4 regions of the Kluyvera sp. genome follow, and region 2 is predicted to be linked to each of the others. Evidence: predicted binding sites of a transcription regulator. Region 2 holds the regulator's gene; each other region holds the start of a gene.
What was found. Region 2 encodes CRP, which controls carbon source genes, mostly activating them, when cyclic AMP is high. Its sites were predicted from a motif close to ATGTGANNNNNNTCACAT; they were not measured.
Positions count from the first base shown of each region.

Region 1 (7,484 bases), on a different contig from region 2:
GCTCTGCCGAGCAGCGGGCGTTACGCGCCGACATGCCCGCGAGGGCGTAGACCGCGGTATCCACCTGTTTCTTGCTTTTACGCCCTTTTACACCATAAAGATAGAAACCACGGCCATTTTTTCTGCCTTTGCGATCGTCATTCAAAATTGCCTGAATCAACGTTGCAGGGGCGCTAAAACGTTCGCCGTAGGCCGCTTCCAGCACAGGGAGAATTTTCGTGCCCGTATCGATACCCACTTCATCCAGTAGCTGAATGGGCCCAACCGGGAAACCAAATTTAACCAATGCATTATCAATGTCTTCCACACGCTCACCGTCAACAAGCATGCGCATGGCTTCGGCGATGTACGGGGCGAGAATACGGTTTACGTAGAATCCGGCTTTATCGGCGACCACAATCGGCGTTTTACCCTGTTTCTTCGCGAGCTTAACGGTCGTTGCGATCGTCTGTTCAGACGTCCCCGCATGCGGGATAACCTCCACAAGAGGCATTTTCTCTACCGGGCTGAAAAAGTGTAAACCAATCACCTGTTCAGGGCGCTGTGCCTGAGCAGCAATATCGCCAATGGGCAAAGAAGAAGTATTTGAAGCAAAAATAGTGTGAGGAGCACAATAGTGTTCAACCTCACCCACCATCTTCTGCTTGAGCGCGAGGTCTTCAAAAACCGCCTCAATCACGAGGTCACGATGCGCAAATCCACGGTAGTCGAGGCTACCGGAAATCAGCGCTAACTGCGCGTCGCGCTCGGCAGGTTTCAGATGGCGACGACGTACTTTTTGCTCCAGTTGATCCCAGCTGTATTTCAACGCATGGTTGATCCCGTTGGCGTTGATATCCTTAATACGTACCGGCAGCTTGCCCTTAATGGCGGTAACGTAGGCAATACCGCCGCCCATCAGGCCACCGCCCAATACACCGACCGAGCCCAGCGGGCCAGGCGCAACGCTGGCGCCAGGATCTTTTTTGATATCCGTACTGGCAAAGAAAATACTGCGCAGCGCACGTGACTGCGGCGTCATCGCCAGCTCGCCAAAGGCGCGAGCTTCCGCCTCGTAGCCGCTGCTGGCGCCGTGCGCCAGCCCGGTTTCAATCACCTTGAGGATTTTATCCGTTGCCGGATAGTTGCCCTGCGTCTTCTGCGCGGTTTTCTTTGCCGCCATGCTGAACAGCAGATGACGCCCCAACGGACCCGCCAGAATACGATCGCGCACCGACAGACGGCGATGTTCATGATGCGCTTTACGCGCATATTCCGCAGCGGCGTCGAGCAAAATCGAACGCGGCACAACCTCATCCACCAGCCCCACTTTCAGCGCCTGACGTGCGCGAAGCTGTTTGCCGGTCAAAATCATGTCCAGCGCGGTACTGACGCCAATCAAACGCGGTAACCGCTGAGTGCCGCCGGACCCCGGCAGCAGACCCAACTGCACTTCCGGTAGCCCCAACACCGTCCGCCCATCGTCGGAACAGATGCGCGCATGGCAGGCCAGCGCCAGCTCGAGACCGCCGCCAAGGCAAGCCCCGTGAATCGCCGCCACCACCGGAATCGACAGGCTTTGAATTTCCGCCATCACCTGCTGCCCCTGACGCGCCAGCGACTCGGCTTGCTGGGCGCTTTGACAGCGGCCAATCATATTAATGTCGGCCCCGGCAATAAAGTTGTCGGGCTTGGCGGAGATAAATACCACGCCCTGCAACGTTTTGTTGTCCCGAATTTGTTTGAGGATGGCGCGCACCTGACCGCCAAACTCCGCTTTCAGGGTATTCATCTTTTCATCAGGAACGTCGATCGTGACGACCGCCACATTGTCCGGGCGTACGGTGAAGGTAAATGCCGATTTCATCGCGTCCATTATTCAGCCTCCAGAACCATCGCCGCGCCTAATCCACCAGCCGCACAGGCAGTGACTAACCCGAAGCCGCCACCGCGACGGTGCAGCTCATTGAGCGTTTGGGTGATCATACGCGCGCCGGTTGCCGCAAACGGATGTCCGTAGGCGATGGAGCCGCCCAGTACGTTAAATTTGCTCTCTTCAATTTCGCCGGTTGCCTGGCTGCGCCCCAGCACCTCGCGAGCAAATTTTTCGCTGGCCAGGCACTGAATGTTCGCCAGTGTTTGCGCAGCAAAGGCTTCGTGCATATCAATCAGCGTCAGGTCGGAGAAAGTTAGCCCTGCGCGATCCAGCGCCAGCGGCGTAGACCATGCCGGCCCCAGCAGCATATCCTGCCAGACATCAATAGCGGTAAAGGCGTAGCTACGCAGATAACCCAGCGGCGTCAGCCCCAGCTCTTTCGCACGCGATTCCGTCATCAGAATCACCGCCGCCGCGCCGTCGGTTAATGGCGTACTGTTGGCCGCCGTGACGGTGCCATGCTGGCGGTCGAACGCCGGACGCAGTTTGGCGTAATCCGCCAGCGTAGAGTTGGCGCGAATATTGTTGTCCTGTTCCAACGGATTGCGGTAGGGAGGCACGTAGGCGGTCATCACTTCATCTGTCAGTTTACCCGCCGCCCAGGCCTGCGCGGCCAGTTGGTGCGACCGGTTTGCCAACGCATCCTGCTGTTCGCGGGTAATGCCGTAGGTTTTAGCCATCTGCTCGGCGGTGTCCCCCATACGCAGCCCGGTGGAATACTCTGCCACCGCAGGCGGTACCGGCAGCAGATCGCGCAGACGCAGCTGAGAAAAAAGTTTCAACTTCTGCCCAAGGGTACGGGCTTTGTTGGCATCAACCAGCGTACGGGCCAACTTTTTACTGACGCCAATCGGCAGGACAGAAGAGGAATCGGCCCCACCGGCGATACCCGCGCGAATGGTCCCCGCCATCAGACTTTCCGCTACGTTTGCCACCGCCTGAAAGCTGGTGGCGCAGGCGCGGCTGACGCTGTAGGCGTCGGTATGCACGTTCATCCCAGTGCCGAGAACAATCTCTCGGGCAATATTGGGCGCGGCCGGCATCTGCACAACCTGGCCAAAAACAAGCTGTTCAATAACGTCGGGGGGAATTTCGCTGCGCGCCAGCATTTCACCCACCACCATTTTGCCTAAATCAACGGCAGGTATACCGTGAAAAGCCGTCGCCTGTCGGGCAAAAGGGGTTCGTAACCCACTGACAATGGCAATGCGATCGCCCTGGCGGGTGATTAGTGGTAACGCCTGACTCATAACTCTCCCCTGTTATCGGAAATCGACCAAGTGGTCTGACCTGATAACATTCTTAACTAATTTTTTACACTTAGCCAATCAGGGAGAGGAAAAAATGCGAGCTAAAACACAATGAGCAGAAAAGAAAACGCCCCCATTGCATCAGCAACGGGGGCGTTAATAGACAAGTGGTTTGCAGGGGCGATTAACGCAGGCCCAACTGGAAAATCAGAGTTTCTGCTTCGCAGGCAAAGACAAAGTCGATATCCAGCTGCACGCCGCCTTCAACGTCTTTAAAGTCGGCGGTGATTTTGCACGGTTCGGATTCTACGCCGCGCGCCTTTTCAGTCAGCGCCGCCAGCGTCTCTTCCGCGTCTGCGCGGTTGGCGAACACGCGGCTGTAAGATGCGGTGCAGTCGGAGTTGTCCATAATGGTACCAACGTCCATGCAGCAGCATACCGGAGTTTCATCAGCACTACATTTACTCATCGTAGATTTCCTCTGTTTGGTGCACTCAGGGTGCCAGATAAACTATGCGCCTATTTTACGCCCGCCCTTTGTGCGTCTCCAGTCGAGAATGTGATCCAAGGCGATAAGTGACCGAAATCACAATTAAAAATGATCTAAAACAAATTCCGGCATTCCGACGCTATGACCAAACCCGCATTTTTGCCAACCAGATCTCGTTTCAAACAACATCTTAGAAAAATCTAATAAACAATATTGCAACATACCAGCTGGTCAGACCTATACTCTCGTCACTGGTCTGATTTCTCTGTCGTAGTCCAGCCCCTACACTTCGCGCTTCTGTTACTACATGTAACATTGTTTGTATAAAAATAACTCAATGAGGTTATGGTCATGAGCCAGAAAACCCGTTACACGAAGTCCGCTCTTGCTGTCGCAGTGGCACTTGTTTCAACCCAAGCCTGGTCAGCGGGCTTCCAGCTTAATGAATTTTCGTCCTCTGGTCTGGGCCGTGCCTATTCTGGTGAAGGCGCTATCGCCGATGACGCGGGTAACGCCAGCCGTAACCCGGCATTAATTATGATGTTCGATCGCCCGACGTTTTCTGCCGGTGCGGTTTATATTGATCCTGATGTTAACATTAGCGGTAAATCACCTCTGACAGGTAGAAGCACCGACGCTGATAACATTGCGCCAACGGCATGGGTACCTAACGTACACTTCGTTATGCCGATTAACGAGCAGTTTGGTTGGGGGGCATCAGTGACCTCTAACTACGGTCTGGCAACGGAATTCAACGATAATTATGCGGCTGGCATGTACGGCGGTAAAACCGACCTGCAAACCGCTAACCTGAACCTGAGCGGCGCCTACCGTCTGAGCAGTAACTGGAGCTTCGGCCTGGGCTTTGACGCGGTTTACGCAAAAGCCAAAATTGAACGCTATGCCGGTGAAACCAGCTTGCTGTTCCCTGGCGCAACTGGCCAGGCCGTCGGCATCACTGGCCCGGACTCTCAGGTCGCCCATCTGAAGGGTGATGAATGGGGCTACGGCTGGAACGCAGGGATCCTGTATGAACTGGACAAAAACAACCGTTGGGGCCTGACCTATCGCTCTGAAGTCAAAATCGACTTTGACGGCGATTACAAAAGCTCAATCACCAGCCGCGGGAACCAGATTTTCGCCGCTCGTGGCATTACAGGTTTGCCGTACGGCACAGATGGCCGCACGATCAATGGTTCTCTGACCCTGAACCTGCCTGAAATGTGGGAAGTTTCCGGTTATAACCGCGTCGACCCGCAGTGGGCGATTCACTATAGCATCGCGTACACCAGTTGGAGCCAGTTCCAGGAGCTGAAAGCAACGGGTTCAAACGGTCAGGAGCTGTTCTATAAAGACGAAAGCTTTAAAGACGCCTACCGTATCGCGCTGGGTACCACCTATTACTACGACAAAACCTGGACCTTCCGTGCCGGTATTGCGTTCGATGATAGTCCGGTTCCGGCCAACCATCGTTCCATCTCCATCCCGGATCAGGACCGTTTCTGGCTGAGCGCCGGTACCACCTACGCGTTTAACGACGATGCGTCTATCGACGTTGGTGCGTCTTATATGCACGGACAGAGCGTTACCGTACAGGAAGGCGATTACACCTTCAAATCTGAAGGTAAAGCGTGGCTGTTCGGTACTAACTTCAACTATCGCTTCTGATAGATTGTCGACATAAAAAAAGGGTGAACATCTGTTCACCCTTTTTTATTACCGCCGATTCGTTACTCGGAATCGATGTCCTTCAGATCGCCCTCAATCGCCTGCGCATTCGGGTTCTCTTCCGGCTTCAGCTTGCCGCCGTTAGCGATAAAGTCGTGCTGCTGGAAGTAGGCTTCACGCACCATAATGTACGGGTCGGAAGACTGACGTAGCAGCCCGTCGGAGTCGAGAAGCTGAGCGCGCGTCTCTACGCCTTCAACCATCCACTTGCCGATAGACATCGGCCAGGTCAGCCAGGAGAGCACCGGATAAGTGGTGTCGACCATGTCGCCGCCTTCGTCACGCAGCGTGAAGCTGCCGTAGAACGGAAGCTGCAAATACGGGCCATAACCTACGCCATAGTGCCCCAGCGTGCTGCCGAAACGGTGCGGTTGCACGCGCTGCAGTTTCGGGTTTGCCATACCGGCGACGTCAATAAAGCCGCCCATCCCCAGAATGGTGTTCAGGAAGAAGCGGGTGAAGTGAACCATCCCCGTGTACGGGTCGCCTTGCAGGAAAGAGTTAACCATAATGGCCGGCTCTTCCAGGTTGCTGGTAAAGTTGCCAAGGCCATTACGCGCGGGCTGCGGAACGTAGTCACGCCACGCGACGGCGACCGGGCGAACAATGTACGGATCCAGCACGTCAAAGTTGAAGCTGTACATCGTACGGTTAAAACCTTCAAACGGGTCAGAACGCCCCTGCTGTTCTGTTCCGGAACTTGCACAGCCCACCAGCAGTGTTGTTCCGAGCGCAAGCGCCGACAGGCGAAGCTTCATAAATGTCTCCCTGGTGATTATGGCTATCACTGATTGCCATCCATGACGGACCTTAATCGTATCCGCCTGTTTAGGTGTAAGTGATTGTAACAGCACGCCGACGATGTCTATATAGCCAATTTTATTGATCTGATCATAGCCTGGTAAAGAGCACGCCGTGGCGCTTATATTCTAACGGCGAGAAAAAAACAAATATTACCATTTTTGCACTTTCAGAATATATCCACCGCCCATTAAGCCAGCAGCCGCTACGCTTTAGCAATACGCCTCTTTATTCAGGAACATTATGATGGATGACATCAAGGTGGAAAGCGAAGAGAAGCTTAGCGGGGAAAAAATCGAAATCGATGAGGACCGGCTCCCCTCTCGTGCCATGGCAATTCATGAACATATTCGTCAGGAAGGCGAAAAAGAGATGGAGCGCGACGCGATGGCACTGCTGTGGTCGGCAATCGCCGCAGGGTTATCGATGGGCGCGTCGTTGGTCGCCAAAGGGATTTTTCATGTCGAACTGGACGGCGTACCGGGCGGTTATTTACTCGAAAACCTCGGCTACACCTTCGGTTTTATCATCGTCATTATGGCGCGCCAGCAGCTGTTTACCGAAAATACCGTCACCGCTGTCCTGCCGGTCATGCAAAATCTGACGCTGGGTAACGTCGGCTTGCTTATGCGCCTGTGGGGCGTGGTCCTGCTCGGCAACCTGATCGGCACCGGTCTTGCCGCCTGGGCGTTTGAGTATATGCCTATCTTTAAAGAAGAGACCCGGGACGCCTTTATTAAGATAGGCCTCGACGTTATGAAAAACAGCCCAACGGAGATGTTCGCCAACGCCATTATCTCCGGCTGGCTTATTGCGACCATGGTGTGGATGTTTCCCGCAGCCGGCGCGGCTAAAATCGTGGTTATCATCCTGATGACCTGGCTGATCGCACTTAGCGACACCACCCATATTGTGGTGGGCTCCGTAGAAATACTCTATCTGGTTTTCAACGGCACGCTGCACTGGAGTGACTTTATCTGGCCCTTCGCGCTTCCCACGCTGGCGGGCAATATTTTCGGCGGCACGTTTATCTTTGCCTTAATGAGTCACGCGCAAATTCGCAACGACATGAGCAATAAACGCAAAGAAGAGGCTCGTTTAAAAGCGGAACAAGAGGCCAAAAAGCAGAAACGTGAGGAAAAACAGCTCTGAATGGCGACTGTTTGAGCAGTCAAGCGGCACCGCTCTTACCCGGATGAGCAAAAAACGCTATACTCGTGCCGCTTCGTCCCCTTAGTTAAATGGATATAACGAGCCCCTCCTAAGGGCTAGTTGCAGGTTCGATTCCTGCAGGGGACAC
Region 1 is NZ_CBDKZX010000044.1:551-8,034, forward strand. It holds gene fadJ (fatty acid oxidation complex subunit alpha FadJ) at 1-1,846, opposite strand, end outside; gene fadI (acetyl-CoA C-acyltransferase FadI) at 1,855-3,165, opposite strand; gene ACW14G_RS14835 (YfcZ/YiiS family protein) at 3,350-3,634, opposite strand; gene fadL (long-chain fatty acid transporter FadL) at 4,007-5,323, shown strand; gene mlaA (phospholipid-binding lipoprotein MlaA) at 5,386-6,141, opposite strand; gene ACW14G_RS14850 (formate/nitrite transporter family protein) at 6,428-7,336, shown strand; tRNA gene ACW14G_RS14855 (tRNA-Arg) at 7,412-7,483, shown strand.
Region 1: the regulator CRP is predicted to act here: its motif matches at 3,740-3,757, upstream of ACW14G_RS14835 (YfcZ/YiiS family protein).

Region 2 (7,995 bases):
GGCGGCGTCAGGCATGAGGCTGCCGCCCGTATCGCTAAAGCACTCCACACTCGGTAGAATGGCGGCAGATAAATGACCGGAGCCGCCATGATCCTGCTGATTGATAATTACGATTCCTTTACCTGGAACCTCTACCAGTATTTTTGCGAACTGGGGGCCAGCGTGGTGGTCAGACGTAACGATGACATCACCCTTGATGACATCGAGCAGCTGGCGCCTGAAAAAATCGTGATCTCACCCGGCCCCTGCACGCCGGACGATGCCGGTATCTCTCTTGATGTCATCCGCCACTACGCGGGCATCCTTCCTATCCTCGGTGTTTGCTTAGGCCATCAGGCCATCGCGCAGGCGTTTGGCGCGCGTATCGTTCGCGCACAGCAGGTCATGCACGGCAAAACGTCGCCAATTACCCATCAGCAGCAGGGCGTTTTTCGTGGTTTGAATAACCCGTTGACCGTGACCCGCTATCACTCTTTGCTGATTGATCCCGATACGCTGGCCGACTGCTTTGAGGTCACCGCCCGCAGTGAAAGCGGGGAAATCATGGGCATTCGTCATCGCGAGTGGGATCTGGAAGGCGTTCAGTTCCATCCGGAAAGCATTCTTAGCGAACAAGGGCACCAGCTACTGGCCAACTTTCTCCAGCGATAGTAGTTGCTATGATGTGATTTTTTATGCATATTTTGTGGATAGATTTTCACACTCATTGCTGCATCGTTTGAAGAAGGGCATGACATGGTAAACAAACAACCTGCGATCACCCGCGCGACCTTCGATCAGGTCATTTTGCCAATCTATGCACCGGCGGAGTTTATTCCGGTGAAGGGAAAAGGCAGTCGCGTCTGGGATCAGCAAGGCAAAGAGTACGTTGATTTTGCTGGCGGTATCGCGGTGACGGCGCTGGGCCACTGTCATCCGGCGCTGGTTGAGGCGCTGAAAACCCAGGGTGAAACCCTGTGGCACACCAGCAACGTGTTTACCAACGAACCGGCGCTGCGTCTGGGCCAGAAACTGGTTGACGCCACATTCGCCGAGCGCGTGGTGTTCATGAACTCCGGCACTGAAGCCAACGAGACCGCCTTTAAACTGGCGCGTTACTACGCTTCAACCCGCCATAGTCCGTATAAAACGAAAATTATCGCCTTCCATAATGCCTTCCACGGGCGTTCGCTGTTTACCGTCTCCGTCGGCGGTCAGCCGAAGTACTCCGACGGTTTCGGCCCTAAACCTGCCGATATCGTTCACGTGCCGTTTAACGATCTGCACGCGGTGGAAGCGGTGATGGATGACCACACCTGCGCGGTGGTGGTGGAGCCGATTCAGGGCGAAGGCGGCGTGCAGGCGGCAACGCCGGAATTTCTCAAAGGGCTGCGCGACCTGTGTGACAAGCATCAGGCGCTGCTGGTCTTTGATGAAGTGCAGAGCGGCATGGGGCGTACCGGTTCGCTGTTTGCTTACATGCACTACGGCGTGACGCCGGACATTCTGACCAGCGCTAAAGCGCTGGGCGGTGGCTTCCCGGTGAGCGCCATGCTGACAACCAACGATATTGCCAGCGCTTTCCACGTCGGTTCGCACGGCTCTACCTACGGTGGTAACCCGCTGGCCTGCGCGGTCGCCGGTGCGGCCTTCGATATTATCAACACGCCGGAAGTGCTGAACGGCGTCAATGCTAAGCGCGAGCGGTTTGTTCAGCATCTGCAACAGATTAACGCGAAATACGATGTCTTCAGCGATGTGCGCGGGATGGGGCTGCTGATTGGCGCCGAGTTGAACGCGAAGTACAAAGGCCGCGCGCGCGACTTCTTGTATGCGGCAGCGGATGTCGGTGTGATGGTATTGAATGCCGGCCCGGACGTGATGCGCTTTGCCCCCTCGCTGGTGGTGGAAGAGGTGGATATCGACGAAGGCATGCAGCGCTTTGCCCAGGCCGTCGCGAAAATTGTTAGCTAGTTTGCCGCTTTAACCAGCCGCCGTGCCGTGGGCGCTGGCGCCAGGCCACCGACGAAATAGTGTGCATGGTGTTCAGGTGCCCCAGAATTCGCTGGAGATGCTGTTCCATGGTGCTTAACGGCCCGTGGGACAGTGAATCCGGCGCTTCCATAATGTTGACCTCGCCGCTGCTCCCCGCTTCATCGTATTCCAGACGCTGCTGACAGCGTTGTAGAGCAATCTCACACGACTCCAGGTACTGCTGCGCCAAATCAGGCGTCAACATATTGTGCTCGCGCGCCAGCGTCGTCATGGCATTGATGTGCTCGACGATAAACTGGCTGTGGGTCACCCACAGTTTCATATCTTCAAGATAACGTGAATTAAAGCCCGGCTCCTGCATCGCCTGGTTCAGCGTGTTGTACAGCGTGTTGTGTGCCTGGTTGACGCGCATGCGCTGGTAGGCCAGCTTCGGTGCCTGTGGGTCGGGGCTGAGGATCAGGCGGATAGCGTCCTGATCGGCCTCCAGCGCCGCCTGGGCGTTCTGGCGCAGCTGGCCGCTCTGCCACTGCGGCCATAGCCAAATCATGCCGCCAAAGGCGATCAGGCAGCCAATGATGGTGTCGATAAAGCGGGCGACAATAAACTCTTCGCCATTAAGCGTCAGGATTTGCAGGGTGTACACCGCGGTGATGGTAAAGCCGACGGTCGCCCAACCGTAGCTGCGACGAATAATCAGGTAGCTCACTAACGTCACTATCAGCATGCCCGTTAGCGCCCAGCCCTGCGGCGTATGGAAGTGCAGGGCCACGGCGGCAATCACCAGACCGGCAAGGGTGCCCGCCGCTCGGTGGAAAATTCGCACCCGGGTCGCGCCGTAACCGTTTTGCGTGACCAGCAGCACCGTCATCAGGATCCAGTACGGTTTCGGCAGATGCAGCGCCGCGCCCATCAGGCTGGCGATGCTCAGCATCACGCTGAGACGCGCGGCGTTACGCAGGGCGGGAGAGCGCAAAGAGAGGTAGCTTTTTAACGCCGGGAACAGCGGCAGACGGCGTTCTTTGTCGGCCATCAGGTTACGCGGGTATAGGGGGCGCTGGGAGCGCAGCACACGGGCAATGCGGCTGAAGTGCCAGGCACAGAACTGACCCACCGGGTTATCCGGGTGCTGGTCGGCAATTTTCTCCAGCGCGCCAATCTGTTTATCCATGTTGAAGCGGGTAGGGTAGCGGTGATAGAGAATATCGTCCGCCAGCACGCGCAGGCGTGCGGCTACCGTCCGGGCATTCCAGCGGATCACCGCTTCCGCATGGCTGCGTTCAACCAGCTTCTGCACCTCTTCCGGCTGGTGCAGGCTGACGGAGATATGCTCCTGCAAATCCAGCCCAACCTGGAAAGCGCGCAGCAGCCGCTTGTAGTCATTGTGCTGGTTCGCCGCCAGCATGTGCAGCTGTTGGTAGCACTGGGAAATCAGATCCACCACCTTTTGCTGGCGAGTCAGCAGCGGCGGCAGCGCGGTGGTGGGATCGGTATGCTGGGTGAGCAAGCTGTATTTGGCTTCGCAGTAGTCGGCAAGCTGACGGTAAAGCAGGCTGAGCGACTCGCGTAGCGGCTGCTCGCGCCACATCCAGAACCACCACCAGTTGAATAGCCCGTACCATAATGTCCCCAGCGCGTAGATCAATAATGGCTGCCAGATGGGCATATTCCCTGCCAGGCTGAGGGTAAAAATGGAGGCAATTAGCGAGGCGGGCAGCAGTCGTCCGTGTAGCGCGCTGATCTCTGCTGTGACGCCAAGCAGCAGCGCTAGCCCGGTCAGAATCAGTGGCAAAGGCACATCACGCGCCAGCAGCAACTGAACGGCGAGACTACATCCGGCGAACAGGCAGCCGCCGATGATCAGACGCTTGAAGAAACGCTTATGCGGGGTATCAAGCCCGGCAATGTTGCAGCAGGCGGGCACCAGCGAGAACAGCAACCCCTGCTGGAGGTGGCCGAGCAGTAGACCAATGGCAACGGGCAGACACAGCACCAGCGTTTGCCGCAGTGCATAGTTGACTTCCGGGTGGTAAATCAGCCTGCGCCACATAGGGGGAAAACAAAAACGGCGTACTGCATGACGCAATACGCCGTTTGGGCTGGATTAGCGGGTACCGTAAACGACAATGGTTTTGCCGTGTGCGGAGATCAGATTCTGATCTTCCAGCATCTTCAGGATACGGCCCACGGTTTCACGGGAGCAGCCGACGATCTGGCCGATTTCCTGACGGGTGATTTTGATCTGCATCCCGTCCGGGTGGGTCATCGCGTCAGGTTGTTTCGCCAGGTTCAGCAGGGTCTGAGCGATACGACCGGTGACGTCGAGGAACGCCAGGTTGCCGACTTTCTCAGAGGTAACCTGCAGACGACGCGCCATTTGCGAAGAGAGACGCATCAGGATGTCCGGGTTAACCTGGATCAGCTGACGGAATTTTTTATAAGAGATTTCAGCAACTTCACAAGCGGTTTTTGCCCGTACCCACGCGCTGCGTTCCTGGCCTTCTTCAAACAGGCCTAACTCACCGATGAAATCGCCCTGGTTGAGGTAAGAGAGGATCATCTCTTTCCCTTCTTCGTCCTTGATGAGTACTGCCACTGAGCCTTTTACGATGTAATACAGCGTCTCTGCTTTTTCACCCTGGTGAATCAGCGTGCTCTTCGATGGGTACTTATGAATATGGCAATGAGACAAGAACCATTCGAGAGTCGGGTCTGTTTGCGGTTTGCCAAGCACCATGCGCGGTTATCCTCTGTTATAAGCTCTTCCCGGCGGCAAAAGCATTGCGGCCACCGGTTGCAATAGTATCCTTCCCGTTACCTGGGAAGTCGGCTGTCGAATACTGTCGCAGCCTGTAATGTGATGTCCTCTGCATACATGCAGTACGTTTATGTATTACCGTAGCATCCTGACTGTTTTAGCATAGCTTTAGCCGTGTGTCTCCTGGTGTCTCGCTTCAGCATGACGTCGATCGCCTTCCATTGCGAGAATTGTTATGTGCGCGTAATCTGAGAAGAAAATTGCAACCTTGGAGTTAAAAATTATGCAAGCGCGTGTGAAATGGGTTGAAGGGCTGACCTTCCTCGGTGAGTCCGCTTCTGGACACCAGATCCTGATGGACGGCAACTCTGGCGATAAAGCGCCAAGCCCAATGGAAGTGGTGCTGATGGCCGCGGGCGGCTGTAGCGCCATCGATGTGGTGTCTATCCTGCAGAAGGGCCGCAACGACGTGACCGACTGCGAAGTGAAGCTGACCTCCGAGCGTCGTGAAGAAGCGCCGCGCCTGTTCACCCACATCAATCTGCATTTTATCGTCACCGGTAAAGGGCTGAAGGATGCGGCGGTTTCCCGTGCGGTGGATCTGTCTGCGGAGAAGTACTGTTCTGTTGCGCTGATGCTTGAAAAAGCGGTGAATATCACCCACTCCTACGAAGTGATCGAAGGGTAATTCCTCGCACGTAGCAAATCCCTCGCCCCTGTGGGGTGAGGGTTCGTGCATTAGTTTCGCCCTTCCATCATACGCTGCACCAGCGGTGTCATGATCAATTCCATCGCCAGCCCCATCTTCCCGCCGGGAACCACCAGCGTATTCATATGCGAGATAAACGAGCCTTGCAGCATGGCCAGTAGCCACGGATAGTCGATGTTGTCGAGATTGCGGAAGTGAATCACCACAAAGCTTTCGTCCAGCGACGGAATACCCTTGGCGGCAAACGGGTTAGAGGTATCGACCGTCGGCACGCGCTGGAAGTTGATATGGGTGCGGGAGAACTGCGGCGTGATGTAGTTGATATAGTCTTCCATCGAACGCACCACGGAATCCATCACCGCTTCGCGAGAATGTCCGCGTTCGCTGGTGTCGCGGATCATCTTCTGGATCCACTCAAGGTTAACGATTGGCACGACGCCGACCAGTAGATCGACGTGGCGGGCGACATCATGCTGTGGCGTCACTACGCCGCCGTGCAGCCCTTCGTAGAACAGCACGTCGGTCGGTTCTGGCAGCGGCTGCCAGGGGGTAAACGTGCCGGGTACCTGATTCCACGGCACGGCTTCATCGTAGGTATGCAGATATTTACGCGACTGCCCTTTACCGCTCACGCCATAGTCGCGAAAGGTTTGTTCCAGCAGGCCGAAGTCGTTGGCATCCGGACCAAAGTAGCTAATATGGCGGCCCAAATCACGGGCTTTACGAATGGCCATATCCATTTCCGGACGGGTATAGCGGTGGAAGCTGTCGCCTTCCACTTCTGCCGCGCGCAGGTTGAGTTGAGCAAAGATTTTACGGAAGGCGAGGCTGGTGGTGGTGGTCCCCGCGCCGCTGGAGCCGGTAACGGCAATAACCGGATGTTTGGCAGACATGCGAATAACTCCCTGAAAAGACGACAAGGGAAGCGTGGTAAACGCCTCCTGCCGTTAGAGTATAGTTAACCGCGAAATTGGTTACGGGGCATGATGTTGACGGTCTCATGAAGCTCAGACCAGACCAGCACCGCTTCGCCTGTTTGTAGCTGGTGTTTTACGTCGGCGACCTTTTGCGCAAGTGAACGTTCATATTCACCATAATCAGTGCCTTCGCGCAAGACAAAGCTTTCAATCAGGTTGTCCAGCGTCTCCGGGTCGATATCCTGCCAGGGAATAATCATGCTTTTGCTCCCAACCAGCGCATCAACCAGGCGGGAATGCGTTTTTCCAGCCACATTTCCGGGTGGCGCAAAGTGCCGCCGATAAAACCTACGTGACCACCGTATTCCGTCAACTGGTACTCCACGTTCTCCGGCAGCTCTTCCTGTGCGGGGATGGAGTGGTGATCCATAAACGGATCGTCCTTTGAGTGGATGATCAGCGTCGGCTTGGTGATTTTGCTTAAGATCGGCATCGCGCTGCACTGGCGGTAATAGTCGATGGCATCGGCAAAGCCGTGGATCTTCGAGGTAATCGAATCATCGAACTCGCGGATGCGGCGCATGCTTTTCAACTGACGCAAATCGACCGGCAAAGAGCCGGGATAGGCCTTCAGCTTGCGGGCGGCGTTGCCTTTTAGCAGGTTGAGCAGATAGCGCTGATAAACGCGTGAAAAGCCTTTATCCATGTGGTAGCTACAGGCTTCCAGCATAAACGGCGCCGAGACAATCACGGCGGCATCGATGGGCACTTCGTCGCCTTCTTTGGCGAGCAGGCAGGCCAGCATGTTGCCGCCGAGCGAGTAGCCCACTGCCGCAGTCGGGGCGTGACCATATTCGCGCGCCAGCCAGTGCAGGAACCAGGTGCCGTCTTCCGTTTCGCCGGAGTGGTAGATGCGGTTCAGACGGTTAGGCTCGCCGCTACAGCCACGGAAATGCATCACCACGCCCAGCCAGCCCTGCGCTTTCGCTGCATTGATAAGGCCGTGCGCGTACGGGCTATACAGGCTGCCTTCCAGACCGTGAAACACCACCAGACGCGGCTTATGGCGCGCGGCCTGCGGATCTTCGCTCCACGCCAGATCGACAAAGTCGCCGTCCGGCAGTTCAAGGCGCTGCCAGTGCGGCGTGAACTGCACCTTACGGCGGATAAGACGCGGCAGCATGGTCTGCAAATGACGATTGCTGACGCCGCGCATCGGCACGAAGTCGGCGCTGCTTTGGGTGTCGATGTTGAGATCGTGGTGGGTGGTTTCAGTCATGTCTACGCGATGTTTACTCGTTAATCTGCCGCCTACTATACCGTCACTTTGCCATTGTGTTTATGAAAATGAGGCACAGGTAGTCGTTTTTATCCCTTTGGGTTCTGATCCTTATCACAAATTGTTACTTCAATTATTACTCTCAAGCTAATGATTCTCTCCTACGCTTAATTGATGACTTTCTCACCAGGGTTCACACTCTTAGCTGTGTTAAGCAATCAAAATGATTAGCTGAATCAGGAGGTTAATAATGTTATCTGGGCAAACGCCAGCACGAGTCTGGAACACCCGCCGCACGGAAAAACAGCGCCGTCTGGCTTCCGTTCCGGTGCAGGGTAAGGTGCTGCCGACCGCAGACCTG
Region 2 is NZ_CBDKZX010000014.1:41,024-49,018, forward strand. It holds gene pabA (aminodeoxychorismate synthase component 2) at 88-651, shown strand; gene argD (bifunctional acetylornithine/succinyldiaminopimelate transaminase) at 736-1,953, shown strand; gene ACW14G_RS08160 (YccS/YhfK family putative transporter) at 1,946-4,021, opposite strand; gene crp (cAMP-activated global transcriptional regulator CRP) at 4,076-4,708, opposite strand; gene ACW14G_RS08170 (OsmC family protein) at 5,013-5,417, shown strand; gene ACW14G_RS08175 (phosphoribulokinase) at 5,468-6,331, opposite strand; gene ACW14G_RS08180 (YheU family protein) at 6,397-6,615, opposite strand; gene ACW14G_RS08185 (hydrolase) at 6,612-7,634, opposite strand; gene mdcA (malonate decarboxylase subunit alpha) at 7,885-7,995, shown strand, end outside.

Region 3 (7,995 bases), on a different contig from region 2:
TTTTCCCCACCGCCGTCGAGCCGGTGAAGGAGATCTTACGCACGTCGTGGCTCGCCATTATGGCGTCGCTGATTTCTGCCGTGTTCCCCGCCACCGCGTTCAGCACACCGTCAGGGATCCCGGCCTTCTTCGCCAGCGCCAGCAGCGCGAACGCGCAGAGCGGCGTGTTGTTGGCAGGCTTAATCACCCCGGTACAGCCCGCGGCCAGCGCCGGGCCGAGCTTACGAGTCAGCATCGCCATCGGGAAGTTCCACGGCGTGATCGCCGCCACCACGCCAATCGGTTCACGCGTCGCCAGAATGCGCGAGCCGGGTTTCGCCGGGGGAATGATCTCCCCATTTGCCCGCTTGCCCTGTTCGGCAAACCACTGGATAAAGCTCGCCGCGTAATCCACTTCCCCTTCCGCCTCTTTCAGCGGTTTGCCTTGTTCAATGGTCATCAGACGCGCCAGCCAGCTTTTATTTTCAATCATCAGCTGATACCAGCGATAAAGCAGCTCCGAGCGCGCTTTTGCCGTTTTTGCCCGCCACTGTGGGAACGCTTTTGCCGCGGCGGCAATCGCCTGTTCGGTCTCATGCTTTCCGGCCTTCGCTACCTTTGCTACCACCTCGCCCGTTGCTGGGTTCAGCACGTCAAAGGTGGCGTCGAGATGGCGCCATTCGCCATTGACCAGATAGCCTGTTTGAAAAAGGTCATTGTCCTGTAGCGCTTGCGTGGTCATTACACCCTCCTGAAAAGTGTTTCCAGTTAAGTATAGCTATCGCTTTTACGGCAATAGTTGCCAGAATAACGAAAGTCGCATTAATGACGGGGAAGCGTGCTGTGATGAGTGAATATCCTGTTTTCAATAAGCTGCGCCAGGAACTCGGTTTGGCGCATTTCGCTACGAATAAGGTGACGTTAAGCGGTTGTGGGCCAATTTATCCCACGCCGTTTGCCATCGGTGACGCCGCCGCATCAATACTGGCGCTGCAGGGGATTATGCTGGATGCGCTGAGAGGTACTCAGCAGGACATTCACGTTAACGCCCACTGTGCCGCCGCATCGACCCACGCGGTGACCTTTCAGCAACAGAACGGGTATAACTGGCAGTACAACGATCCCGACTATCCCACTACCGATTTCTATTTGACCCAGGACAACCGCTGGATTTTCCTGCACGGCGGATACCCGCGGCTGCGTGACGGTATTCTCGATATCCTTGATGTGCCGAATAACCGCGCCAGAGTGGCGCAGGCGGTCGCAAAATGGAACGCCGAGGCGCTCGAAGAGACGATAGCCCGCGCCGGGCTGTGCGCGGCAATCGCCCGCAGTCATGATGAATGGCTGGCGCATCCTCAGGGGCTGGCGGTGAGCCAGGAGCCGCTAATCCGCTTCACGCGTCTGACCGACAGCCCCCCTAAACCTCGCCAGTACGGCAATGAGCGGGTTCTTCAGTCGCTGCGGGTGCTGGACTTCACGCATGTGATTGCCGGGCCAACTGCCACCCGCGGGCTGACGCAAATGGGCGCTGACGTGCTGCATATCTCATCTCCCTATCGCCCACGTATTCTGCCGTTTGACGTCGATACCAATCACGGTAAACGCAACGCCTACCTCGAACTGTCCAGCGCCGATGGGGCAAGGCGAGCGGCGCAGCTGGTGCGCGATGGCGACGTGTTTGTGCAGAGCTATCGCCCAGGCGCGCTCGCCCGCTATGGGCTCAGCAATGAGGAACTGGCGCGCAACAATCCGCACATTATCACCGTGAACCTCAACTGCTACGGACATCGGGGGCCATGGAAAGACCGTCCAGGGTTTGAACAACTGGCTCAAACGGTGACGGGAATGGCGGTGGCGCAGGGCGAAGGAGGCCAGCCGCAGCTGGGGCCAACCTATCCCAACGACTATTTGAGCGGCTACCTGGCGACACTCGGTGTGTTGATAGCGCTGGAGCGTCAACGTCACGAAGGCGGCGCATGGCAGGTGGATGTATCGCTGTGTCGAACGGCAACATGGTTACAGGAGTTGGGAAGCCTGGCTGAGTGGCGTCACGTACCGCCACCGGATGCTCAAGCCATCGCGAGCGCGATGGCAGTGGAACAGGGGCCGTTTGGCGAACTGCGTTACTTCAATAGCGCGCTGTCGTTGGCGCACACGCCGATGCGCTTCTCGCAGCCAGCGATGCCGCTGGGGGCACACGAGGCCGCGTGGTGGTAAATTTCCCGGGTCTATTCGGCCCGGGAAATTAACTAATTGATGGTTAAAGCGCTCTGATACTTATGCAGCATCGCCACCAGCCGTTCAACCGGCTGCGTCACCTGCTCGGGCGCTTCCCAGACGCGAAGCTTATTCTGGTAAACACTCAATTCATCCAGCAACCGCGAGAAGTAGTAATGGCGTTTATCGTCGCTGCTGGCCGAAATCACCTTATCGGCGGTGCGGCGCAACTGGCGGTGGAAAGCCGACAGATCGTCATTGACTGGAATCGGCGCGTCACGCAGGCGTTGGTGCGCAATGATAAGCGTCAGCGCCAGGCGGAACTTAGCGACATCGCCGGGAAACTTGTTCAGCAGTAAAAAGAGCTGCTGATACAACGCCGGCAGATGGTTCTCTTTGCGCCGCGCCATATTGGTGGTCATCGCCGAAACGGCGGCAAACACAAACTGGTTCAGCAACACACGGCCAGTGCGCAAGCGCGAGTTATCGCGAATCAGCAGAATGACGATCAGCGCCATAAAGCAACCGACAATCTGCCCCAGCGCGCTGTCGAGAAACTGGCTGAAGTGGAAAGTCATCGGGTTATCCAGCACCAGAATGTTGATGGTACTGGCCAGCGCGCCAAGCGAGCCCAGCCGCCGTTTCTGCACCTCAATGCCGATAAAGAAGCACATCACCGCCAGGCTCAGGCACAGCAGGAACATACTTTGCTGGGTGGCGGGCATGATCACCAGGAAATAGAGCGCGCCGATCGGCAAAGCGGCAATCGTCCCGTAAAGGAAGTCGATCGCAACCATGCGCGGATTGGGAAGACGCATCGCCAGCGAGGTCACCACGGCGATCATCACCATCGCCCCGCTACCTGAGGTCCAGCCGGTCCATAACCAGAATAAAATGCCCAGCGCGCAGGAAACCGTGGTACGCCAGAAGTTGACCATCGCATGATGACGTTCGGCGGATTCCGGCCTCACCACCACTTCGCTTTGCAGAATTTCTTCTTCGCGGGCGCTGATCTTGGCGTTGCCAACCACACCACGTCTGAGCAGCAGGTAGCGCGTGGCCGCACCGACCCAACTGTAGATGGTGACCGGCGTATCGTGTTCGCCGGTCCACGCCAGCACGCGACGCATGCGCTTAAGCTGACGATGTACATCCTGCACCGTCTCGACCGGCTCCTCAAACAGCTCGCGGTAAGCGTCTGTCACCAGCTCCGGGCGCGAATTCTGCATGATAAACGTTTCAACGGCCTGGGTGATCATCGTCAGTGAGACGGTATTTAGCGCTTTCAGGCGACGGTTAGCGCGTGTCCAGCGTGATGACTCCATATTCAGGTTGCTACGCATACCTTCCAGCGCGGTAGCGCGGCGCACCAGCGCAAGCCAGGCGCGATCCATCTCATCGCTGTCACCGTGCTTAATGCACAGTTGCATCAGGCGGTATTGATCGATGAGCATCGAATCCAATTCGTTATCGATCTCTTTTTTGATCGAACGCGGAGAGAACAGCAGATCGGCGACGATCGCGCAGACGATACCGATCACGATCTCGCTACAGCGCTCTACTGCGAACTGCGGCGTTAACAGCGGTTCGGCCTGAATGGTAATAACGATAATCAGCGCCGTATAGCCGGAAAGCCCCCAGGCGTAGGAGTTCTCGACGCGCACCAGCGACGAGATCCAGGTGCAGAAACCGGCCCAAATGCTGCACACCAGCAGCATCAGCAACGGCGCGCGGATCATGGTGATAATAATCACCAGCGCGGCGATACAGCCGATAAAGGTGCCTACAATACGCAGCATCCCGCGGTAACGAATCGCCCCCGCGTAAGGTTCGCCCCCCGCAGCAAAGGCCGGACCGGCGGCCACCAGCGCGGCGGTCAGCACCGCCCAGCGCGGAGTTTCAAGCTGAAAGTGAAAGCCGACAAACAGCGCCAGCACCACCGCGCAGGCCAGTTTGATGGCAAAGCGGATGTGCTGGTTGGCAATACTGAAGATGCCCATGGCGATTAACCGAATTCACGCAGGCGCAGCGCCAGTTTCTGGAAGAACGTCATCTGGCTGGCATCGCGATCTTTTTCACCGGTGATCACCACCGTAGCGGTCGTGCCCGCTGGCCACAGGTTACCCGGTTCGTCATCAAGATGAATACGGACCGGCACGCGCTGGGCCAGGCGTACCCATTCCAGGTTGGAATCAACGGTCGCCATCCCTTTACTGTCGACGCTGCTGCTGGCGTTGGTGACGCCCGCCGCCATGCTGTCAACGGTTCCTTTTAATACGCGGTTACTGCCCAGCGGCGTAATTTCCGCACGGTAGCCAGGACGCACGCGCTCCAGCTTGGTCTCTTCCAGATAGGCCATCACGTAGAAGGAGTGCTGTTTCACCAGCGCCACCGCCGTGGAACCTCGGGTAATAAACTCACCGGCATAGACGTTCAGGTTGGTTATCCAGCCGTCTGCTGGCGCGCGAATTACGGTACGCTCAAGATCAAGACGCGCGAGATCGCGGGTTGCCTGCGCCTTCGCTAACTGATGCAAAACGGTTTGCAGCACGTTGTTAGACTGATCGATCTCTTCACGCGACATCGCATTGATGCCTAGCTTGTTACGACGCCCGGCTTCACGGCTTTTCTCTTCAGCCAGCGCCTGGTAGTAGGAGACATCGGCTTCTGCTTCGGCCAGCGCCTTCTGGTAGCGCGGCTGATCAATCACAAACAGAACCTGATTTTTGGTAACCAGTTGGTTATCCTTGACCTGTACACCAGTAATGAGGCCCGACACGTCGGGAGCGATAGCCACGACGTCCGCGCTAAAGCGCGCATCGCGAGTCCAGGGGGATTCGGTGTAATAGACCCAGGCGCGGAAAATAGCGATGAACGCCAGGATAACCAGTATCACCGTAATCGCGGTACGGGAGATATTTCTTGTTAGTGTTTTCACATCTACCTCAAACGAACAAACGTGATATCAGATAAAACAGGCAGCAATACAGTGCCGTGTTGAACAACGCGGGATGCCAGACAAAATCGTAGATCCCGGTTGGCACCAGCACTCGATGCACCACCCAAAAAATGGCGAGCGACAACAGCAGCTCAAAGAAGATCGGTGGAAAAGAGAGACCGAAAATCACGATGACAGGAAACAGGCTCATGTTGACCTTACTAGACTAGCGTGCAGGTGAGATTGAAACTTTAGTTATGCAACTAACAGTATATTAACGTAACTGTTATAGCCTTATCTACATAGTGTGATGCAAATCACTTTTAAGCCAGAGTGAACAATGGAACGATTAAAACGGATGTCGGTGTTTGCCAAGGTTGTCGAGCATGGCTCCTTTACCGCCGCGGCACGACAGCTACAAATGAGCGTCTCTTCCATCAGCCAGACTGTCTCTAAACTGGAAGATGAGCTCCAGGTCAAACTGCTTAATCGCAGTACGCGGAGCATTGGTTTAACCGAAGCCGGTAAAATTTACTACCAGGGCTGCCGCCGCATGCTGCACGAAGTCCAGGATGTTCACGAACAGCTTTACGCGTTTAATAACACGCCGATTGGAACGCTGCGTATCGGCTGCTCTTCAACTATGGCACAAAATGTTCTCGCACGGATCACCGCCGATATGTTGAAAAAGTATCCCGAGTTAACGGTCAATCTGGTCACCGGCATTCCCGCGCCAGACCTGATTGCCGACGGGCTGGACGTGGTCATTCGCGTCGGATCCTTACAAGATTCCAGCCTCTTTTCACGTCGGTTAGGCGCGATGCCGATGGTGGTGTGCGCCGCGAAAAGCTACCTGCAACAGGCGGGAGTGCCGGAGAAACCCGCCGACCTCGCCAATCACTCGTGGCTGGAGTACAGCGTACGCCCGGATAACGAATTCGAGTTGATCGCCCCGGAAGGCATTTCCACGCGCCTCATTCCCGAAGGACGTTTTGTCACCAACGATCCCATGACGCTCACCCGCTGGCTTTCGGCAGGCGCCGGGCTGGCCTACGTGCCCCTGATGTGGGTGATCGAGGAGATCAACCGCGGGGACGTGGAAATTCTCTTCCCACGTTATCAGTCCGATCCCCGTCCGGTGTATGCCCTGTATACCGAGAAAGACAAACTGCCGCTAAAAGTGCAAGTCTGCATCAACTACCTGACCGAGTATTTTGTTGAAGTGGCGGAATTATTTCAGGGAATGCGCGGAAGAAGGAAAGAGTAGTGCAGGGATATGTCTTTAAACCTTAAAAAAGACTATAGATATACTTTATCTGAATATCTTCACCACATCGTTATCGCTAATCTAAAATATCCACCTTTGGACTATCAAGATTAGCGAATTGACACTACCGCCGAGCGTCACCTATCTTATTATTTATATCTGAAATTGAGACTATTATATTAGTTGCAGATATAAATAATAAGCATGCAATATTCAGGATTACTTTAGACAAGGGCCATCTATGAATCTATTTGAAATGACGCCGCCTTCACGCCGGCGCTATGGACTCGCCGCGTTCATTGGTTTAATCGCTGGGATTGTCTCGGCCTTCGTCAAATGGGGTGCAGAAGTTCCGCTGCCTCCACGTAGCCCTACTGATTTATTTAGCAGCGCATGCGGGCCGGAACAATTGATCAGAGCGGCCGGTCAAATTGACTGTTCGCGCAATTTCCTGAACCCACCCTATGTATTTCTACGCGATTGGTTAGGTGTTGCCGACCCTAACGCGGTGGTATATACATTTGCCGGTCATATATTTAACTGGGTTGGCGTCACACATATTATTTTCTCTATCGTCTTCGCTGTTGGCTATTGCGTAGTCGCGGAAGTCTTCCCGAAAATTAAACTCTGGCAGGGTCTGCTTGCAGGGGCCTTAGCCCAACTTTTCGTCCATATGATCTCATTCCCATTGATGGGATTAACACCGCCGCTTTTTGAACTTCCCTGGTACGAGCACGTCTCCGAAATCGTCGGGCACCTGATCTGGTTCTGGTCTATTGAAATCATTCGTCGTGATTTACGTAACCGTATTACTCATGAGCCGGACCCCGAGATTCCGCTGGATCATATTCGCTAAAAAAAATGGCGCGACTCCGGGAGTCGCGCCATTCACGCATATCACTTTTCAGGTCAGACGGTGCCGCCAACGGTCAGGTTATCCACCTTCAGCGTCGGCTGGCCAACGCCAACCGGCAGGCTCTGACCTTCTTTACCACAAACGCCTACGCCGTTATCCAGCTTCAGATCGTTACCGACCATCGACACCTGCTGCATGGTTTCGATACCGGAACCAATCAGCGTGGCCCCTTTCACCGGCTTAGTCACCTTACCGTTTTCAATCAGGTAGGCTTCCGACGTTGAGAAGACGAATTTCCCGGAGGTGATATCCACCTGGCCACCGCCGAAGTTAGGCGCATACAGGCCGTACTCCACGGATTCAATAATTTCCTGCGGCGTGGATTTGCCCGCCAGCATGTAGGTGTTGGTCATACGCGGCATCGGCAGATGCGCATAAGATTCACGACGCCCGTTACCGGTTGGCGCCACGCCCATCAGGCGCGCGTTGAGTTTGTCCTGCATGTAACCTTTCAGAATGCCGTTCTCTATCAAGACGTTGTACTGACCCGGCACGCCTTCATCGTCAATCGCCACGGAACCGCGACGATCGCCGATCGTACCGTCATCCACAATCGTACATAGCTCAGACGCCACCAGTTGGCCCATCTGCCCGCTAAAGACCGAAGTGCCGCGACGGTTGAAGTCGCCTTCCAGACCATGGCCCACCGCTTCGTGCAGCAGCACGCCCGGCCAG
Region 3 is NZ_CBDKZX010000040.1:8,645-16,639, forward strand. It holds gene ACW14G_RS14195 (NAD-dependent succinate-semialdehyde dehydrogenase) at 1-721, opposite strand, end outside; gene ACW14G_RS14200 (CoA transferase) at 826-2,199, shown strand; gene aaeB (p-hydroxybenzoic acid efflux pump subunit AaeB) at 2,232-4,199, opposite strand; gene aaeA (p-hydroxybenzoic acid efflux pump subunit AaeA) at 4,205-5,137, opposite strand; gene aaeX (p-hydroxybenzoic acid efflux pump operon protein AaeX) at 5,145-5,348, opposite strand; gene aaeR (HTH-type transcriptional activator AaeR) at 5,478-6,404, shown strand; gene ACW14G_RS14225 (YagU family protein) at 6,646-7,260, shown strand; gene tldD (metalloprotease TldD) at 7,314-7,995, opposite strand, start outside.
Region 3: the regulator CRP is predicted to act here: its motif matches at 5,443-5,460, upstream of aaeR (HTH-type transcriptional activator AaeR).

Region 4 (7,995 bases), on a different contig from region 2:
ACGGTGCTGTTCAGAGATTTCTTCACGCAGACGAATAGTCGCTTCCAAGTTCACACCGTTTTCCAGATCAGACTGGAGAGAGGAGAACTGAGCGAATTTGTCTTTCATCAGGTAGTCGATACCGTAAACGGCGATACGACGGTAGTCACCGATGATACGGCCACGGCCGTATGCGTCTGGCAGACCGGTCAGAACACCGGATTTACGGCAGCGCAGGATGTCCGGAGTATAAACGTCGAACACGCCCTGGTTGTGGGTTTTACGGTATTCGGTGAAGATTTTTTTGATGGTCGGGTCCAGCTCGCGGTTGTACGCTTTGCAGGAACCTTCGATCATTTTGATGCCGCCGAACGGGATAAGCGCACGCTTCAGCGGAGCTTCAGTCTGCAGACCAACAATTTTTTCCAGCGCTTTGTTGATGTAACCAGCGTCGTGGGAAGTGATGGTGGAAGCTACGGCGGTGTCAAAGTCAACTGGCGCGTGAGTGCGGTTTTCCAGTTTAACGCCTTCCATAACGTTGTCCCACAGTGCTGTGGTCGCGTCAGTTGCGCCAGCCAGGAAGGACTCGTCACCCTCATACGGAGTGTAGTTTTTCTGGATGAAGTCACGTACGTTTACTTCATTCTGCCAGTCACCTTTCGCAAAACCTTCCCAGGCTGTGGCTAACTTTTCATTAAGTTCGGACATGTAACACCTACCTATCTTAAGTGGACTTTTTATTTACTGCCTGGAGCAACCATCAATTAATGACGGTCGCCGCCACGCAGGTAAATGACCCAGTATGTCAACCCAACCAGCAAACCGCCGCCGATGATGTTCCCGATGGTTACCGGAATCAGGTTATCGGTGATGAAGTGCATCACGGTCAGGTGAGAGAAACTGTCCGGAGTCGAACCGATAGCGGTCCAGAATTCCGGGCTAGCAAAGTTGCGTATTACGATACCCATCGGGATCATAAACATGTTTGCGATACTGTGCTCAAAACCGCTGGCGACGAACATGGCAACCGGTAAAACCATAATCATGGCTTTATCCATCAGGCTGCGGCCAGAGTAGCTCATCCAGACTGCCAGGCAGACCATCAGGTTCGCCAGGATGCCGAGAGCGACGGCTTCGATAAATGTATGGTGCATTTTGTGGTCAGCGGTTTGCAGGACGTTTAGCCCCCATCCGCCGTTGGCTGTCATGTATTCACCGGACAACCACATCAGCAACACGAACAGCAGCGCGCCGATCAGGTTACCAACATAGACGTTAAGCCAGTTTTTTGCCAGTTGACCCCAGGTGATTCGGCCGCTGGCTTTCGCCACAACGATGAGGACGGTCGATGTAAAGAGGTCAGCGCCACAAATTACGCAAAGAATTAAGCCAAGCGAGAAACAGATACCGCCAATCAGCTTAGCAATGCCGAACGGCATGCCCGCTGTACCTGTGGTTGCGGTAATGTAAAAAACAAAAGCAATCGAGATAAAGACGCCCGCAGTAATCGCCAGATAAAAGGTTTTCAGCGGATGCTTGGTTGCTTTATAGACACCTGCTTCTTCGGCAACTTTGGCCATAGCGGCAGGAAGGAGTAGATCAAAAGGGTTGTCAGCTTTCACACTAACTCTCTCTTTTTATTTAATCGGCGACGAGATACTAACAAAGCATTATAGATGAGAATTTGATGTAGATCATATCTCACCTGGCTAATAGGCCTGAAGAACGCGTGGTTTTTCAACAATCCCTTGCTAACGATATGAATAATAAGGTGAAAATAAATTTTAAGATTTACAAATTCAGTTGAATTTTTTCTTTTACCTTCATTTTATTGGTTAATTAAAATGGAGTAATGATCGTGAAATTTAACAATAAAAGTAAGCTACTAATTATAGTGTTTACTTATGTTTAACTTTATTTTCACAGAATCACGAAGCGAAACGTTGAAATATAAAAAAGGGGCCAGCAAGTGGCCCCGTAATATAGCCCAGGTCGTCGATTAAACCTACTATTTATATGGAGAAACGATCACTTCGCCCAGAAAGCGGCTTTTGCGCGCTGCAGTTTCTCGTAGGCCTGTAACAGCGACTGATGGGCCGGGAAGGCCTCCAGAGAACCGTCAACCGGCTGTAGGCCATAGAATGCCTCTTCGCCGCTCAGCGCCGCGCTGGCGGCTTCCACCGCATCGGCGCCGTACATACGGACAAACGCGTTCAGATACTGCAGGGGCTCACGTTCTTCTTCCTGGGACAGCAGCAGCAGCGTTTGCAGGCAACGGTAGTAGTTGGCGCGCTCGGCGCTGAATACCGAGGCGTTGAACTCCATGGTCCATTCCGTCCAGATCAGCGCCTGTTCCAGGTCGCCGCCCGCCAGTGCCAGCATGGCTTTCAGTTCGCCAATACGCAGGGTGTACCAGCCGTTGTTTGGACCGGTCGCCAGACCCAGCAGTTCGCGCACGCGGGTAAAGTCGTCCAGCCCTTCATCGTCGAGCTGCTCGATCAGATTCAGGTACTCTTCTTTCTCCCACTGGCTGCCCGGCAGGGAGAGGATCGTTTCGCGCAGATGGCTACCCATATTGTTGTTTGCCAGCCACAGATCTTCAGCAGGATAAATATCGGACATGCCCGGTACGATGATGCGGCACGCGTAGACGCCAAGGTGCTCGTAGTCGGCGATGTACACTTCTTTATCTTCTTCTTTGAAGATAGCCATCAGCGTAGCGAACTCTTCTTCGGTTGTGCCGGAGAAGTTCCAGTCGGCGAACGGATAGTCGGCGTCCTGCTTGAACATATCCCAGGAGATCAAACCGCTGGAGTCAATGAAGTGGGTTTCCAGGTTGGTATGCTCAGCCACTTCTTCGTCATCGAAGGTCGGCGGCGTGAACACGTCGAGATCTTTCAGACCACGACCCTGTAGCAGCTCGGTTACCGTACGCTCCAGCGCGACGCCAAAGTCCGGATGCGCGCCAAAGGAAGCAAAGCAGGTACCGTTTGCCGGATTGAACAGCACGACGCAAATCACCGGGTATTTGCCGCCCAGAGAGCCGTCGTAGGCGAAGATCGGGAAACCTTCCGCTTCCAGCGTTTTGATGGATTCCACCACACCCGGATAGCGTGCCAGCACTTCGGCCGGAATCTCCGGCAGGCTGATACTTTCCGCAATGATGCGGTTTTTCACGTGGCGTTCGAACACCTCCGACAGACCCTGAACGCGGGCTTCGTTACGGGTGTTGCCCGCCGACATGCCGTTGGAAACGTACAGGTTCGCGACGATGTTCATCGGGATATAAATGGTTTCACCATCGGACTGACGGGTAAACGGCAGGCCGCACACGCCGCGATCGTCGTTGCCGGACTGCAGGTCGACCAGCATGCTGGCGGTCAGCTGATCGTCAGGATCGTAGAACGCACGCAGACGCGCGTCGAGCAGGCCTTCCGGCACTTCGTCGTCATCGGTCAACGGGAACCATTTTTCGTTCGGGTAGTGAACGAACGGATCGTTGGCGATTTTGTCGCCCAGCCAGAAGTCGGCGAAGAAATAGTTGGTTGACAGACGTTCGAAGTACTCGCCCAGCGCGGAAGCCAGCGCCGCCTTTTTGGTCGCGCCTTTGCCGTTGGTAAAGCACAGAGAGCATGCCTTATCACGAATATGCACCGACCAGACGTTAGGAACCGGGTTCAGCCAGGAGGCTTCTTCAATATCGAAGCCCAGATCGAGCAGCTTTTGCTGGAAGCGAGCGATGGAATCTTCCAGTGCGGCATCTTTGCCGGGAATATAGGTTTGCGTCATAGCAATCTCTTTTGTCGTACGGAAAGCGCGCAATGATACGGGTTTTGCGTGACGGGTGCTATCTTCGGCGAAAATAAAAGGGGCAGCTATGCTTACTGACGATAACCTACTGTTAAGGCGTCGAAAAATGAAAGCATTTGATCTTCAACGGATGGCATTTGATAAAGCTCCCCCTGAATTTTTAGGTGAAGTGGCGCTAAGGTGCCTCTTTACTTTCGTATTGGTTTTCTTGTTTCTCAAAATTACCGGGCGCCGCGGCGTTCGCCAGATGTCGCTCTTTGAAGTGCTGATTATCCTGACGTTGGGGTCGGCGGCGGGAGACGTGGCGTTTTATGATGATGTCCCGCTGGTACCGGTATTGGCCGTTTTTGTCACTCTCGCGCTGTTGTATCGGCTGGCGATGTGGCTGATGTCGAAAAGCGAGAAAGTGCAGGATCTACTCGAAGGCAAAGCGATTGTCATCGTGAAAGAAGGCCAACTGGCCTGGGAGAACGTGCGGCGAGCGAATCTGACGGAGCTGGATTTTTTTATGGCGCTGCGTCTTAACAGTATTGAGCAACTTGGGCAGGTCCGCCTGGCGATTATGGAAACCGACGGCCAGATTAGCGTGTTTTTTTATCCCGACGATGAGGTAAAACCTGGCCTGTGTATCTTACCCGATAGCCTGACCCAGCGATTTAAAGCGGTGCCTGAGCCGGGAGAGTACGCGTGCGTCCGTTGCAGCTATGTTGTCGGCCTACAGGCGGGGGAGCGCCAATTATGTCCGCGCTGCGCAAATCCGGCATGGACGAAGGTGAGCAGGGCGAAACGCATTGCCTGACAGCGATTTTGTCGGTTTTGTACCGGCAAGACGGCAGAATCTATTGTGTGATGAACGGCGCATTTCGGCGGCAGAAAGTTTTAGACATTGCGGCGCGTGTCACTGAATGATAAAACCAATAGCCACAGGAATAACTTATGCCCACGCGTTGATGACGCGCGAGGCATGCGGTCAGACAACATTGCAATGTGGTGAGGGTTATGGCTCAGGTCTTTAATTTCAGTTCAGGTCCGGCGATGCTTCCGGCAGAAGTTCTTAAACTGGCGCAGAAAGAACTTTGCGACTGGAACGGGTTAGGTACGTCGGTAATGGAAGTCAGCCATCGTGGTAAAGAGTTTATCCATGTGGCGGAGGAAGCAGAAAAAGATTTCCGCGACCTGCTTAATATCCCTTCCAACTACAAAGTACTGTTCTGCCACGGCGGCGGACGCGGTCAGTTTGCCGGCGTTCCGCTGAACATTCTGGGTGACAAAACCACTGCCGACTACGTCGATGCGGGCTACTGGGCGGCAAGTGCGGTAAAAGAAGCCAAAAAATACTGCACCCCGAACGTTATCGACGCGAAAATTACCGTCGACGGCAAGCGTGCGGTTAAACCGATGCGCGACTGGCAGCTTTCCGATAACGCGGCCTATCTGCACTACTGCCCGAACGAAACCATTGACGGCATCGCGATTGAAGAGACGCCGAACTTTGGTAAAGACGTGATCGTTGCCGCTGACTTTTCATCGACCATTCTCTCTCGCCCGCTTGACGTCAGCCGTTACGGCGTTATTTACGCAGGCGCGCAGAAAAACATTGGCCCGGCGGGCTTAACGCTGGTCATCGTGCGCGAAGATCTGCTGGGTAAAGCCCACGTGGCTTGCCCGTCGATTCTCGACTACACCGTGCTGAACGACAACGACTCCATGTTCAACACGCCGCCGACCTTCGCCTGGTATCTGGCGGGTCTGGTCTTCAAATGGCTGAAAGAGCAGGGCGGCGTTGCGGCCATGGACAGCATCAATCAGCAGAAGGCCGATCTTCTGTATAACACCATTGATAGCAGCGATTTCTATCGCAACGACGTGGCCAGCGCCAACCGTTCACGCATGAACGTGCCGTTCCAGCTAGCCGACAGCGCGCTGGACAAAGTGTTCCTCGAGGAATCCTTTGCCGCCGGCCTGCATGCGCTGAAAGGCCACCGCGTCGTGGGCGGGATGCGCGCATCCATCTATAACGCTATGCCGCTGGCTGGCGTACAGGCGTTAACGGAGTTCATGCAGGACTTTGAACGTCGCCACGGTTAATTTTATTTTTTGTTCATCCCCACAGCACCTGTCTGTGGGGTTTTTACTTCTGCTTTTGAGAGTTGAGTTTCATGGAATCCCTGACGTTACAACCTATCGCGCGCGTAGACGGCACGATTAATCTGCCTGGTTCTAAAAGCGTGTCGAACCGTGCGCTGCTGCTGGCGGCGCTGGCGCGTGGCACCACCGTCCTGACAAACCTGCTGGACAGCGATGATGTTCGCCACATGCTGAACGCGTTGAAAGCGCTGGGAATTCACTACACCCTGTCTGCCGATCGTACCCGCTGCGAAGTGACCGGCAACGGCGGCCCGCTGCAGGCGCCCGGCGAGCTGGAGCTGTTCCTGGGTAATGCCGGCACCGCCATGCGTCCGCTGGCTGCCGCGCTGTGCCTCGGCGCAAACAATATCGTGCTGACCGGCGAACCGCGCATGAAGGAGCGTCCGATTGGCCACCTGGTCGATGCCCTACGTCAGGGCGGTGCGCAAATTGAGTATCTGGAGCAGGAAAACTACCCGCCGCTGCGACTGAAGGGCGGTTTTAACGGCGGTAACGTTGAGGTTGATGGCAGCGTTTCCAGCCAGTTCCTGACCGCGCTGCTGATGACCGCACCGCTGGCGCCGCAGGACACCACCATTAGTATCAAGGGTGACCTGGTCTCCAAACCGTATATTGATATCACCTTGCACCTGATGAAAACCTTCGGTGTTGAAGTTGAAAACCAGAATTACCAGCGCTTCGTCGTGAGCGGTAATCAGCAATATGTGTCTCCTGGACAATATCTGGTAGAAGGCGACGCCTCTTCAGCTTCTTACTTCCTTGCGGCCGGGGCGATTAAAGGTGGCACCGTGAAGGTGACCGGTATCGGCCGCCACAGCGTACAGGGCGATATTCGCTTTGCTGACGTGCTGGAGAAAATGGGCGCAACCATCACCTGGGGCGATGACTACATTGCCTGCACCCACGGCGAGCTGAACGCAATTGACATGGATATGAACCATATCCCTGACGCGGCGATGACGATTGCCACCGCGGCGCTGTTTGCCAAAGGCACGACGACGCTGCGTAACATCTATAACTGGCGTGTGAAAGAGACTGACCGCCTGTTCGCGATGGCGACCGAACTGCGTAAAGTGGGCGCTGAAGTTGAAGAAGGTGAAGACTATATTCGTGTGACACCGCCTGCGACGCTGAATTTTGCGGAAATCGGCACCTATAACGATCACCGTATGGCGATGTGTTTCTCGCTGGTGGCGCTGTCGGATACCCCAGTCACCATCCTTGACCCGAAATGTACGGCGAAAACGTTCCCGGACTATTTCGAGCAGTTGGCGCGTATTAGCACCCTGGCTTAGTGCTTTCTCTCATGTCAAACGCCGGCCTGATGTCGGCGTTTTTTTCGGACTTTTTGCGGCTAAAAATTAAATCATTGCCACTTTCCGGGCTAGCTCACGCCAGGCCCACTATACTTGTCTATTCTCCTGCTATTGATAGGGCTAATTCTGGAATTCGCAGACAAAGGTAACCGTCTGGCGCAGAGATGCGTATAATGCGCGGCGTTTACGTTATGTATGCCTTTTATTAAGGAGAGTGAGATGACGGCAATTGCCCCGGTAATTACCATTGACGGCCCGAGCGGCGCAGGTAAAGGCACGCTGTGCAAAGCGATGGCAGAAGCATTGCAATGGCATTTGCTGGACTCCGGCGCTATCTATCGCGTGCTGGCGCTTGCGGCGCTGCATCACCATGTTGATGTGAACTCGGAAGACGCATTGGTTCCGCTCGCGGCGCATCTGGACGTACGTTTTGTCTCTACTGATGGCGCGCTGGAAGTTATCCTTGAAGGGGAAGACGTTAGCGGCGAAATTCGCACTCAGGAAGTGGCTAACGCCGCTTCACAGGTGGCTGCCTTCCCGCGCGTGCGTGAAGCGCTGCTGCGTCGTCAGCGCGCTTTCCGCGAAGCGCCGGGCCTGATTGCCGACGGCCGCGACATGGGCACCGTGGTGTTCCCGGACGCCCCGGTCAAAATCTTCCTCGATGCCTCATCGGAAGAACGTGCGCAACGCCGCATGCTACAGTTGCAGGAAAAGGGCTTTAGTGTTAACTTTGAGCGCCTTT
Region 4 is NZ_CBDKZX010000105.1:313-8,307, reverse strand. It holds gene pflB (formate C-acetyltransferase) at 1-687, opposite strand, end outside; gene focA (formate transporter FocA) at 744-1,601, opposite strand; gene ycaO (30S ribosomal protein S12 methylthiotransferase accessory factor YcaO) at 2,008-3,768, opposite strand; gene ACW14G_RS20770 (DUF421 domain-containing protein) at 3,896-4,588, shown strand; gene serC (3-phosphoserine/phosphohydroxythreonine transaminase) at 4,789-5,877, shown strand; gene aroA (3-phosphoshikimate 1-carboxyvinyltransferase) at 5,949-7,232, shown strand; gene cmk ((d)CMP kinase) at 7,473-7,995, shown strand, end outside.
Region 4: the regulator CRP is predicted to act here: its motif matches at 4,634-4,651, upstream of serC (3-phosphoserine/phosphohydroxythreonine transaminase).